DNA from 3 places in the Paenibacillus sp. FSL R5-0345 genome. Region 2 is predicted to be linked to each of the others. Evidence: predicted binding sites of a transcription regulator. Region 2 holds the regulator's gene; each other region holds the start of a gene.
The links. The regulator Rex, encoded in region 2, represses fermentation and respiration genes when NADH is low (regulators of the CRP and FNR family bind a similar motif). The targets are predictions, from matches to a motif close to TTGTGAAATATTTCACAA.
Positions count from the first base shown of each region.

Region 1: the regulator Rex is predicted to act here: its motif matches at 911-928, upstream of R50345_RS29770 (cytochrome ubiquinol oxidase subunit I).
Region 3: the regulator Rex is predicted to act here: its motif matches at 2,110-2,127, upstream of R50345_RS01100 (phosphoketolase family protein).

Region 1 is NZ_CP009281.1:6,741,990-6,746,315, reverse strand. It holds gene R50345_RS29780 (cold-shock protein) at 294-494, shown strand; gene R50345_RS29775 (cold-shock protein) at 588-818, shown strand; gene R50345_RS29770 (cytochrome ubiquinol oxidase subunit I) at 1,042-2,436, shown strand; gene cydB (cytochrome d ubiquinol oxidase subunit II) at 2,433-3,449, shown strand; gene cydD (thiol reductant ABC exporter subunit CydD) at 3,449-4,326, shown strand, end outside.
Region 2 is NZ_CP009281.1:4,515,372-4,519,697, reverse strand. It holds gene dinG (ATP-dependent DNA helicase DinG) at 1-1,020, shown strand, start outside; gene R50345_RS20045 (redox-sensing transcriptional repressor Rex) at 1,154-1,804, shown strand; gene R50345_RS20040 (amidohydrolase) at 1,794-3,095, shown strand; gene R50345_RS20035 (cell wall elongation regulator TseB-like domain-containing protein) at 3,351-3,782, shown strand; gene R50345_RS20030 (hypothetical protein) at 4,198-4,326, shown strand, end outside.
Region 3 is NZ_CP009281.1:225,003-229,328, forward strand. It holds gene guaD (guanine deaminase) at 1-662, opposite strand, end outside; gene R50345_RS01090 (hypothetical protein) at 909-1,097, shown strand; gene R50345_RS01095 (GntR family transcriptional regulator) at 1,228-1,950, shown strand; gene R50345_RS01100 (phosphoketolase family protein) at 2,244-4,326, shown strand, end outside.

The sequences.
Region 1 (4,326 bases), 2.2 Mb from region 2:
CTAAAGATTTGATAAATATGGCAATTATAAGCTGATTTAATGAATTTTGGGCCGACTGGCAACCCTTACATTGGAAGGTAATACTTATTAGGGTAGAACCGGATAAATCCGGATGCCAGCTTGCCTTTGCTAATCAGGTGTGGTAATATGATATCAATCATACATTTAGTCCCTAATTTTCGCATTGAAAAGGGCTGTTATATTTGGCAATACAACCTTTTTCAATGTGTGAATTTTTTCTTTGTTTGAAGATAAAAAGAACATATTAATTTAAATTTGTGGAGGTAACACACATGCAAACAGGTACAGTTAAATGGTTCAACGCAGAAAAAGGATTCGGATTTATCGAAGTTGAAGGCGGAAGCGACGTATTCGTTCACTTCAGCGCAATCACTGGCGACGGCTTCAAAACTTTGGACGAAGGCCAACGCGTTGAATTCAACGTTGTTCAAGGCAACCGTGGACCACAAGCCGAAAACGTTGTAAAACTGTAATAATAGAAGAAACCGTCCCAGCTTTTTGAAAGTTGGGACGGTCTTTTTATATCTAGTTAGTCACTATTGACTTACAGGATGGGAGGAACGGCAATGAACTACCGGAAGAAACCTTTGGAAGAAATACCGGAAGAAAATACCGCGATTTGGGCGTGTACCAATGATGGATGCAACGGATGGATGAGGGATAATTTCGCATTTGAACATGCGCCTTCTTGCCGTCTATGTGACTCTCCAATGGTTCGCAGCACGAAGATGCTACCACAATTGCTTAATTCGAATGGCGATCTCAAATCGCTGAAGAAGGGTATTTCCATTACCTAACCAATGCCTTTATGAGTCAAGCTTGTTATAGAGCAGTGAACAACTTCAAGACGGTTAAACCGTCTTATTTTTTTTGCTTTTTTTATGGTAAATTGTGATTTTTGTCACAAATCATTTGAATTTTACCGTTAAATACACCTCTTTGTGTGACATTAATCACAAAAAGACGTTTAAATTTTTGACACAATATAATTAACGAAAAGGGGAGAAGGAAGGGAAAAATATGGATACAGTAATGCTGTCGCGTATACAATTTGCGTCGACGACAATATTCCACTATTTCTTTGTACCGGTATCAATCGGACTAGCGCTCTTGATTGCCATTATGGAGACCATGTACGTTAGAAAAGGCAATGAAGAGTACAAAAGAATGGCGCAGTTCTGGGGAAAGCTGTTCCTCATCAATTTTGCAGTAGGGGTAGTTACAGGGATTTTACAGGAATTTCAGTTCGGGATGAACTGGTCTGATTATTCACGTTTTGTGGGTGATGTCTTCGGGGCTCCGCTTGCAGTAGAAGCATTGGCAGCCTTTTTTCTGGAGTCTACGTTTATTGGAATCTGGATATTTGGCTGGGACAAAGTGTCCAAGAGAGTGCACTTGGCCTCCATCTGGCTGGTAGCATTCGGTACGATGTTATCTGCTTTCTGGATCCTGGCAGCAAACTCCTTTATGCAGCATCCAGTAGGATTTGCGATTAATAATGGTCGTGCAGAAATGAATGATTTCTTCGCGCTTATTACGAACGGACAATTGTTGGTTGAATTCCCGCACACGGTTCTTGCTGCGTATGCAACAGGTGCCTTCCTAGTAACGGGTATTAGTGCGTACAAGATATTGAAGAAACAAGATGTATCTTTCTTTAAGAAATCTTTTCAAATTGCAGCTATCGTAGGTATTATTTCTTCTATTGGTGTAGCCGTGGCAGGCCATGCGCAAGCACAGTATTTGGTTGAGACTCAACCTATGAAGATGGCGGCTTCCGAAGGACTATGGGGTAAGAGTGGTGACCCAGCGCCTTGGACCGTATGGGCAAATATTGATCCAGAGAAGCAAGAAAGTACTGGAGAATTTCAAATTCCGTATATGCTGAGCTTCCTTTCATACAGTAAATTTTCCGGTGAAGTTAAAGGTATGCTTGAACTGCAAGCTGAGTATGAGCAAACCTATGGCCCCGGTGACTATATTCCACCTGTACGTACGACATTCTGGAGTTTCCGGATCATGGTTCTAGCAGGAACGTTAATGATTGTACTGGGTATGTACGCTATGTATTTAATGTGGCGCAAAAAAATGGACCGTCCAAACACCTGGTTTATGCGGTTTATGTTATGGGGATTACTGCTTCCTCCAATCGCGAATACAGCGGGTTGGGTCATGACCGAATTCGGGCGTCAGCCATGGACGGTATTCGGACTGATGACCACGGAAGACAGTGTGTCGCCTAATATTACGAGTGGTCAGGTTCTATTCTCTGTTATTTCTTTTACAACGATTTACGCAATTCTCGGATTAGTACTGATTGGTTTGTTTATGAAAGTAATTAAAAAAGGTCCTTATGCGATGGATAACGATCACGGGGATTCGCATGATCCATATAATGAGGAGGGCGCCCAATGATATCTCTTAATGAATTGTGGTTTGTGCTGATTGCAGTTCTGTTTATAGGGTTCTTCTTTCTGGAGGGTTTTGATTTCGGCGTAGGAATGGAAACACAGATTCTCGCTAAAAATGATACAGAGCGCCGGGTACTGATTAACTCTATCGGACCTTTCTGGGATGCTAATGAGGTATGGCTACTAACGGGTGCGGGCGCAATGTTCGCGGCTTTTCCGGAATGGTATGCAACGTTGTTTAGCGGATTCTATATTCCTTTTGTCTTTGCTTTATTAGCTTTGATTGCGCGTGGTGTTGCTTTTGAGTTCAGAGGTAAACGAGATTCTGTAGCTTGGAAAAGAACTTGGGATGCTTGTATCTTTATTGGCAGCTTCCTCCCACCGTTCCTCCTTGCAGTAGTGTTCGCCAGCTTTATTAAAGGTTTGCCTATTGATGGCGATATGCAAATGTACGCAGGTTTTACAGATATCGTGAATGTATATACTGTAGTAGCAGGTCTTACGGTAGTTCTTCTCTGTTTGGTGCATGGTCTCATGTTCACAACGCTGCGTACAGTGGGTGATCTACAGGCTCGTGCTCGGAAGATGGCACAGAAATTGCTGATCCCACTTGCAGTTTTGTTTACTGCTTTTGTGATTATGACTTATAATATGACTGATATCTTCGAGCAGCGCGGAACGGTTCTTATGATTATTGTAGCGCTTGGAATTATCGCTTTTGTGCTATCGGGTTATTTTATGAAGAAGAAGAAGGATGGCTACGCTTTTGGAATGACAGGAGCAGTAATGGCGTTGTCGGTAACTTCAGTCTTTGTAGGACTATTCCCACGTGTTATGATTAGTTCAATCGATCAAGCCTTTAATTTGACAATCACCAATGCGGCTTCGGGACATTACTCTTTAAAGGTAATGACGATTGTGGCACTGACCATCCTTCCATTCGTATTGGGATATCAAATTTGGAGTTACTTTGTCTTTCATAAACGCGTTCACGAGAAGGAGCATCTTGAATACTAATGGATAAAAATTTGCTTGGGTATAAAGGAGTTAAGCCGGTCTTTCTGATCGTTGGCCTCCTTACCCTGGTGCAAAGCATGTCCATACTTCTGCTGGCCAAATGGCTGGCAGAAGTCATCTCTGCGCTATTTGCGGGAGAACCTCTGAAGGAACAATGGGCTACTTCGCTATTGTTCCTTCTTGCATTTCTAGTGCGCCATGCTTGCGCCATGCTGATGAGCCGTATCTCTTACCGCTTTGCGGAAGCAACGGGCAGCAACATGCGGAGGGAAATGATGGATAAGCTCTTCCAGCTTGGACCCAGAATGGTGGGCGGGCGTGGAACCGGGGATCTTGTCACACTTGTGCTGGAAGGTGTAACAAAGTTCCGCACATATTTAGAAGCGATTATCCCTAGAATGGTAGGGATGTCAATTACACCGATTTTGGTGCTTATTTATATCTACAAGATGGATACCGCGAGTGGGATTATTCTTACGATCACCATGCCGATTATTATTGTTTTTATGATCTTGATCGGGATGACGGCTCGTAAGCAGATGGACCGTCAGCTAAAATCTTATCGCACCTTATCTAATCATTTCGTAGACTCCCTCCGTGGGCTAGAAACGCTGAAATTTCTGGGCCGCAGCCGTAGTCATAGCACGAGTATTGCCACCGTCAGCGATCGATATCGCTCGGCGACGATGCGTACACTGCGAGTAGCCTTTTTGTCTTCGTTCGCGCTGGACTTCTTTACGATGTTATCCGTTGCTTCCGTCGCGGTAAGTCTCGGCCTACGTCTGGTCAACGATCAGATGACACTGGTTACGGGCTTAACCATTCTGATCTTGGCACCGGAATATTTCTTGCCTGTCAGATTGGTGGGTTCAGATTT
Region 2 (4,326 bases):
CAATCTTCTTCAGATAGTTTAGTAACCGATATTAGCGGCTTATTTAAGGATTTAGCTTCTATACGTGAGCAAGTACGGTTTTTTATGGGATTAAACGACGAGAATGTAGTATATTGGCTGGAGGCGAATGGAAATTATCGCAGCAAATCGCTACAGTTATATGCCGTCCCTGTTGATGTTAGTACCCAGCTTAAAGAGCTGTTCTTCCACAAAAAGAAAAGTATTGTGTTAACCTCGGCGACGCTTTCTGTCGATAAATCATTCCAGTTTATGATTGATAATCTCGGACTTAATGAAGCTGCGGAAGAGGGGCGTCTAATGACATCTCTCCTTCCTTCTCCCTTTAAGTATCGGGAGCAGGCACTATTAGTAATTCCACGGGATTTCCCTAGTGTGAAGGGCAGTGTGGGTGATGCCCGATTTGTCGATACGCTCGTACAGTCACTAGCAGAAGCGGCGATTACGACACGCGGACGGATGCTTGTTCTGTTTACTTCTTACAAGATGCTGCGCCAAGTTTACGATCCTCTGAAAGAAGCTCTAGCCTCACAAGAAATCACGGTGCTAGGTCAAGGCGTGGAAGGTGGAAGCCGCAGTAAGCTGATTCGACGCTTTCAGGACAGTGCTGCTTCAGTTCTGCTTGGAACTAGCAGCTTCTGGGAGGGAGTAGATATTCCGGGTGAGGCATTGACATGCTTAGCCATCGTGAGGCTTCCATTTCAACCGCCTAATCACCCTCTAGCGGAAGCGAAGTCTGAGTTATTACAAGCCCAGAAGAAGAATCCGTTTATGAAATTGTCGGTGCCTCAGGCAGTTATCCGCTTCAAGCAAGGATTTGGAAGACTGGTACGGACAGCGCAGGATCGGGGTATTGTTATAGTGTATGACACTAGGGTTATCGAATCTCATTATGGAAAGTATTTCCTTTATTCGTTGCCTGGCCCGAAAATGGAACATATGCTTACGGATCAAATGGTTCCTCGTATAGCAGAGTGGTTGGAAGACGGAGGCGTTTCTTAAGAAGGACATCTTCTGTTTAATTAATCACTCCACAATGAAGGGCGGTATAAGAGAATACCGCTCTTCATTGAGACGAGGTACAGAAATTTTAATAGGATTCAAACAGAATAGTACTTAAATTAGGAGGTAAATTATGAAATCGGATAAAATATCAGAAGCCGTTGTTCGCAGACTTCCTGTGTACTTACGTTTCTTGAATGATCTTCAGAAACGTGAAATATTAACCGTTTCCTCGCAAGAATTAGGACAAAAACTTGATCTGAATCCCGCTCAAATCCGTAAAGATTTAGCGTATTTTGGAGACTTCGGCAGAAAAGGTATTGGGTATGACGTAACTTATCTTATTGAGAAAATCCGTCATATTTTGAAGCTGGACCAACAGCTGAATGTGGCATTAGTAGGTGCCGGTAACCTTGGACATGCATTATCTAATTATAATGCTTATCTGAAAGATACTATGAAGATTACCGCTATATTTGATTCTTATGCACCTAAGGTAGGGCGGAAAATCAACTCTCTTACGGTTCAACCCATGGAAGAGCTAGGTCAGACAGTTCGTGAGCAAGGCATTCGAATTGGGATTATTACTGTACCTGACTCAGAAGCGCAGAATGTAGCAGATATTCTTATTGAATCTGGCATTGAGGCGATTTTGAATTTTGCACCAGTGATTCTAAAAACACCACCGAATATCCGGGTTCATGCAGCCGATTTTACAACGGATTTGCAAAGTCTTGCTTATTATTTGAAAGACGGAAAGGAAGAAAGCGGAAATGAAGAGTAGTAAAACGATTATCAAAGGCGGGCGTTTTCTTATTCCGGGAACGGATGAGCCTGTTCTTAGTGGATATATGACTATTGAAGATGATTTGATCACTTACATAGGAAAAGAAGAGCCTTTGATGGAAGAAGGTGTGCAAGTTGTTGATGGCAGTCGTCTGTTGTTTATGCCTGGTCTGGTAAACACACACGGCCATGCCGCAATGTCATTGCTTCGTGGTTATGGAGATGATTTAGCGCTTCAAGTGTGGCTTCAGGAAAAAATGTGGCCGATGGAAGAGAAATTCACCGGAGAAGATGTGTACTGGGGAACCTCCTTGTCTGTTCTGGAAATGCTGAAAGGTGGCACTACAACCTTCCTGGATATGTATGATCATATGGATCGAGTAGCTGAGGTGGTCGAATTGTCAGGTATCCGTTCTGTATTGATGAGAGGCGTGATCGGTCTTTGTCCAGAGGAAGTACAGAATCACAAGCTTGCGGAAGCGATTTCTTTTGCACGGAACTGGCATGGAAAGGCTGACGGTAGAATTACAACGATGATCTCGCCACACGCTCCATATACTTGCCCGCCGGATTTCTTTGTTAAGTTTGTACAGGCGGCGCATGATTTGGATTTACCGATGCATACCCATATGTCCGAAACGAAACGCGAAGTGGAGCAGAATGTAGTGGATTACGGACTGCGGCCTGTAGCTCATTTAGAGAAGCTTGGAATGTTCACACGTCCGTCTATTGTTGCTCATGGCGTTCATTTGAATGATGAAGAGATCGAGATTCTGGCTCGTCATAATGTAGGTGTATCTCATAACCCGGGAAGTAATCTAAAACTGGCTAGTGGAGTTGCTCGTGTTACGGATCTTCTAAAGGCCGGTGTGAAGGTGTCGTTGGGTACAGATGGCGCGGCAAGTAATAATAACTTGGATATGTTTGAAGAGATGCGTCTTGCAGCACTTATCCATAAAGGTGTAAGTGGTGATCCTACGGCTGTACCGGCTCCGGAAGCTCTGAGTATGGCTACAGAGTATGGCGCGAAGTCTATCTTTTTAAATGATGTGGGCAGGCTCGCTGTAGGCATGAAAGCTGACTTTATCGCGATTGATATAGACCAGCCGCATTTACTACCGCACACAGATTTGCTGTCTCATGCTGTATACTCTGCCAGTGCCAAGGATGTTGAGCATGTATGGGTGAATGGTAAACAGGTTGTAAAACATGGACAATGTGTAACGTTAGATGAGGAAGCTATCCGTCGTAAGGCGCAAGAATCCTTTGAGGGGCTGCTCAAGCGGTAGTCTAAGATGATAAGAATTAACTGTAAGGCTGTGACTTTCTGCGTTTGCAAAAGTTACGGCCTTTTCTGTAAATATAAGAATTTATATGAATGAATATGAAACTTTGGATAAACACACGGGTGTGTTATATAATCAAAAAAGATATATTACTAGAAAGGGAGCTGCACCTTGAAGAAAAGGAAAAAATGGATCCTCCTGGGGTCAGTTCTGATTCTGCTCCTTCTGTTTGGACTTATCCAGTTCTATGCCTATATTATGAAAGATCAATGGAACGAGCGAGATATTGCTAAGGATATCGCCAAAACCAGCGCTGGTCTGACAGAGGTAACTAAAGCACAGAAATCCGTGTGGGATGAAAATGCAGTGTACTGGGTCTTAACAGGGAAGAATCAATCCGGGACCGAGTTAATGGTATGGGTACGCTTTACTGTAGACGGGAAGTTTGCAGAAGGCAACGACGCAGTATATGCTGAGGAACTGAGTAAAGGGACCTCTGAAGCGAAAATACGCAGCATAATTAAAGCTGATCTTCCGGACGTTAGTATCGAGCGGTTGTTGCCGGGGGTATATAACGGAGAGTATGCATGGCAGCTTTTTTATAAACAAAGCGGTCGGTATTATTATCAATTTTATCGGTTCTCAGATGGAGCTCGAATGGGTGAAGGATATAGTTTACCCAGCCGCTAAAATAAACAAGAGTACTATACTAGAAACAAGCGGACCATTTATGGTTCGCTTGTTTTCGTTAATATGATGGATTATTTTGATATACTCGTAATGTACTATTTGTGATATACTAAGTAGGTAGTTTTTATATATTTTTATTTAAAAAACACATGTGGAAATAAGCCTGTTAACGACAAGTAACGGCTCTTTTTTTTCGTTGAAATAAATCAATATATTTAATGAATTGGAAAAAAATAAAAAATAAAATTTTAAATATCTTCACACTTTTTTTCATTTTCGTATATACACATGTGATATACTACTGTTTGTAATTAGAACAGTATTAAGAGAACGTTAGGCTCTGATGAGCGCTTAACAGCTTTGATTTATTAATCATTCTGTTTACATTTTGTCATCTTTGAGAGGAGGACGTTTCTTGAAATTACGTCTTGTACCTGTACTGATAACGTCTCTACTGTCGGCTACTCTATTGTTCGGAGGATTCTTTTTATATCGTCAGTTTGCTTTACAGGAACCGCTCCAAAAGATTGTATCCGGTTATGAG
Region 3 (4,326 bases), 2.5 Mb from region 2:
TTTGTGCAGCTTGGGATGAACCTAGGTGTCACTACTGGATAAACGCCTTGCTTAGTAGATTTGGCTAGTTCTTTTACCGCTAGAATAAATTCTTCTGTATCTTTAAGTGCGGTGTCGGTGTCAGTGTCGCGATAGTTTTCTGGATTCCCTTGAGGATCGTCCATTACCACTTTTCCAACGAGTCCCCGCTGTCCTTTTTCTGCACAGATTTGGGCTAATAATAAGCTGGCTTCTTTATGCACCGTTGCAAAATAAAGAGCTGTAGTGGTTCCGTTCGCGAGTAGAGTATCAACCACGTCATCGTAGATCTTTTTTGCAAAATCCAGGTCTGAAAATTTAGACTCCAATGGGAAGGTGTACGTATTTAACCAATCATAGAGTGGAATGTCTAACGCAGTACCGGATTGAGCCCACTGCGGGGCATGAACATGCAAGTCGATAAAGCCAGGCAAAAAATACTGACCTTCAGCTAATCGATGGAAGTTATCTTGATCTTGATAAGAATCTAGTAAAAGTTGATAGTCGGGTTCCTCTGGCGAAACGATCTTTTCTATCATCCCATCTGTATTAATGCAGTAGAGGTGGTCTTTTAAAATTTGAATTTCCTTCGGTGATTTGCTTGAAAATGAAGTACCTAGGAATATTTGCATATATTCTGTCATGATTTCCGCCTTAATGTTCGTCTTTTGGTGTTCGTTTGTTATTATAATCCGTAAAAAATGATAAGTCTATACCTAAAGTCGAACAAAGACGAGCGTTGAATACTGAATTATGTTCTAATTAGATCGAAACATATGAATTCACGTTATCTTTGCGTAAAATGTATGCGGTTACTTACTTATGCTATAATACTTATAGATTAATAAGGTTAAGCGCTTGAGAAAAATGGGTTAGGGAGTGTTACTGAAATGAGAAGATATAACTTTTGGCGTCCGATCATGCTAATTATTGTCGCCCTGCTTACGAGAAGCTTGGTTACTAACGTATGTATTTTGTTTGGTCTTCAGACTGATGTAGCGAGTAGTATAGGTACGCTGGGCATGGTTATCGCCGGTTTAGTGATGTATAATCGCATGAACATCCGCCGCCGAAAATAACGAACAGATTCCAACAATCCGATCCATCCGGTTGATTAATAAGTCATGAGTGCAATCGTATAAACTGCTTAGTTATTATGTTATAGTAAAGAGTGAAATAAACATGTATTAACCTTAAAAGGAGTACTTCATGACACAGTTTGTCTACAAGCAAATTATTGATGATCTAAAAATGAAAATCTTTGCTGGGCAGTTTCCTGATATGAAATTACCGGATGAACGGAGTCTCAGTGAGACTTATCAAGTGAGTCGGAGTTCCATTAAAAGTGCTCTGACTAAAATGGCGAATGCCGGCATTATTTTTAAAAAACGTGGTTCAGGAACCTTTATTAACCCGTTATACATAAAAAATGAATCTATTTTTAATTACGAAGGCTCTAATTTAGGGGTCACCGACAATTTTCATATGCATGGCAAGAAACCTAAAATCAAAGTATTGAAATTTGAGGTTATCCCACCAACAGAAGAGTTACAGCGGGATTTGTTTTTAGGGCCTCATGACTTTGTTTACAAAATCGTTCGACTTCGTCTCTTTGAAGATGAACCCTTTATGATTGAAACAGGGTATATCCCCATAAAAATCGTACAAAATTTGAATCAGACGATTATCGAAGGATCTATTTTTAATTATTTGGAGGACTCGCGCAATTTAGCGGTTACCAAATCTTTTTTATCCATATCTGCAGAGCCGTCGGATTCCAATGATCAAGAACTGCTGAATTTAGAGAAGAATGAGCCTGTTAGCATTATGGAGGGGATTTTCTTCTTGGATAATGGCACGCCTTTTGAATTTTCGCACATGCGATTCCACTACAAATTCTTAAAATTTAATACCTTTGTATCGGTTGACTAAAAGTAAGACTGGGGAATTTTTCTCGGTCTTATTTTTTTTGTTTTGAACAAAATAGAGTTAAGTCCTCCAGCATGATCTCTTCGAAAATAGTTCCTATATTTTTACAAATATTAAAATATACAAGCTTTTTTACAGTGAATTTACTCCGTTTTTCATACTATGTTCATATTTTCACATAATTGGACCGTATCATTTGTTTAAAAGGTTGAATTAATTTTGCGCGGCGGTATGATGTATTTGTGGAAGTAATACGGTACTGAAAAAAACATAAAAAATTTTGGGGAGTGGAAGAAATGGTATTATCCATGGATGTTGATTACTCATCAAAAACTTATTTAGAAAAGCTGGATGCCTATTGGCGTGCGACGAACTACATATCCGTAGGTCAACTGTACTTAAAAGATAATCCGTTGTTAAAGGAACCGTTGAAGGATGCAGATGTAAAAATTAAGCCTATCGGACACTGGGGAACCATTCCTGGCCAAAATTTTATTTATGCCCATTTGAATAGGGTCATTACTAAATATGACTTGAACATGTTCTATATTGAGGGGCCTGGTCATGGTGGTCAGGTTATGGTTTCAAATTCTTATCTGGACGGTAGTTACACGGAAATTTATCCGGAAATCACGCAAGATATTCCAGGGATGAAGAAATTGTTCAAACAATTCTCATTCCCAGGGGGCATTGCTTCTCATGCCGCCCCAGAAACACCTGGTTCTATCCATGAAGGCGGCGAGTTGGGTTATTCTCTTTCTCACGGTGTCGGTGCCATATTGGATAATCCGGATCTGATTTCGGCTGTTGTGATTGGTGATGGCGAGGCTGAAACTGGACCACTAGCTGCTTCATGGTTCTCCAACAGATTCATCAACCCGGTTACTGATGGTGCGGTTCTGCCGATCTTACACTTGAATGGTTTCAAAATCAGTAATCCAACGATCCTATCCCGTCAATCAAAAGAAGAAATTACCGCATACTTTAAAGGGATGGGTTGGGAACCGTTCTTTGTTGAAGGTGAAAATCCTGATCTTATGCATCCAGAAATGGCAAAGGTGCTGGATACTATCGTAGAAAGAATTGAAGCGATTCAAAAGAATGCACGTGAGAACAATGATCTTACTCGTCCGGTTTGGCCAATGCTGGTCTTCCGCTCTCCTAAGGGATGGACAGGTCCAAAGCAATGGGACGGTGTACCAAATGAAAATTCATTCCGCGCCCATCAGGTGCCAATTCCAGTGGACCAAAAAAATATGAAACACGCACCAGCGTTACTGGAGTGGTTAAATAGCTATAGACCGGAAGAATTATTTGACGACAATGGCCGTTTGAAAGCTGAAATTGCTGAGATTCTGCCTACAGGCGACCGACGTATGGGAATGAATCCTGTTACCAACGCCGGTAACCTCATTAAAGATTTGAAATTGCCAGATTATCGTAACTTTGCACTTGATAATGCTGTGCCAGGCCAAGTTATTGCACAAGATATGGCTGTGCTGGGTAAATACATGAAAGATGTAATCTCCCTTAATGAAGAGAACCGTAACTTTAGAATTTTCGGACCGGATGAAACGATGTCCAACCGTCTGGGACCTGTCTTTGAAGTAACTAAACGACAATGGCTGGATCAAATTAAAGAACCAAATGATGAGTTCCTCTCATCTTATGGACGTGTAATTGATTCTCAATTGTCTGAACATCAAGCAGAAGGCTTACTTGAAGGATATGTTTTGACTGGACGTCACGGTTTCTTTGCGAGTTATGAAGCTTTCTTGCGTGTAGTTGATTCTATGATTACTCAGCATTTTAAATGGCTGCGTAAAGCAACAGATCAAAGCTGGCGTGCAGATATCCCATCCTTAAATGTGGTGGCAACTTCAACTGTATTCCAACAAGACCACAATGGTTATACTCACCAAGATCCAGGTCTGTTAGGTCACTTGGCTGATAAGAAGCCTGAATTTATCCGTGAGTATTTACCTGCCGATGCGAACTCCTTGCTGGCTGTCTTTGACACCGTCTTAAATGACCGTCAAAAAATCAACCTGATCGTTTCATCCAAACATCCGCGTCCGCAATGGTTTAATGCAGATGAAGCACAGGAGCTGGTTGAAAAAGGCTTGAAGATCATTGACTGGGCAAGCACCGATCAAGGTGGAGAGCCGGATGTTGTTATTGCTTCTGCTGGTACAGAACCAACTATTGAAAGCTTAGCGGCAATCTCTATCCTGCATGAGAAACTTCCAGCACTTAAGATTAGATATATCAATGTGGTGGACTTATTGAGACTGAGAAGTCAAAAATTAGATCCTCGTGGTTTATCTGACGAAGAGTTTGATCAATTTTTCACAAAGGACAAACCGGTTATTTTCGCCT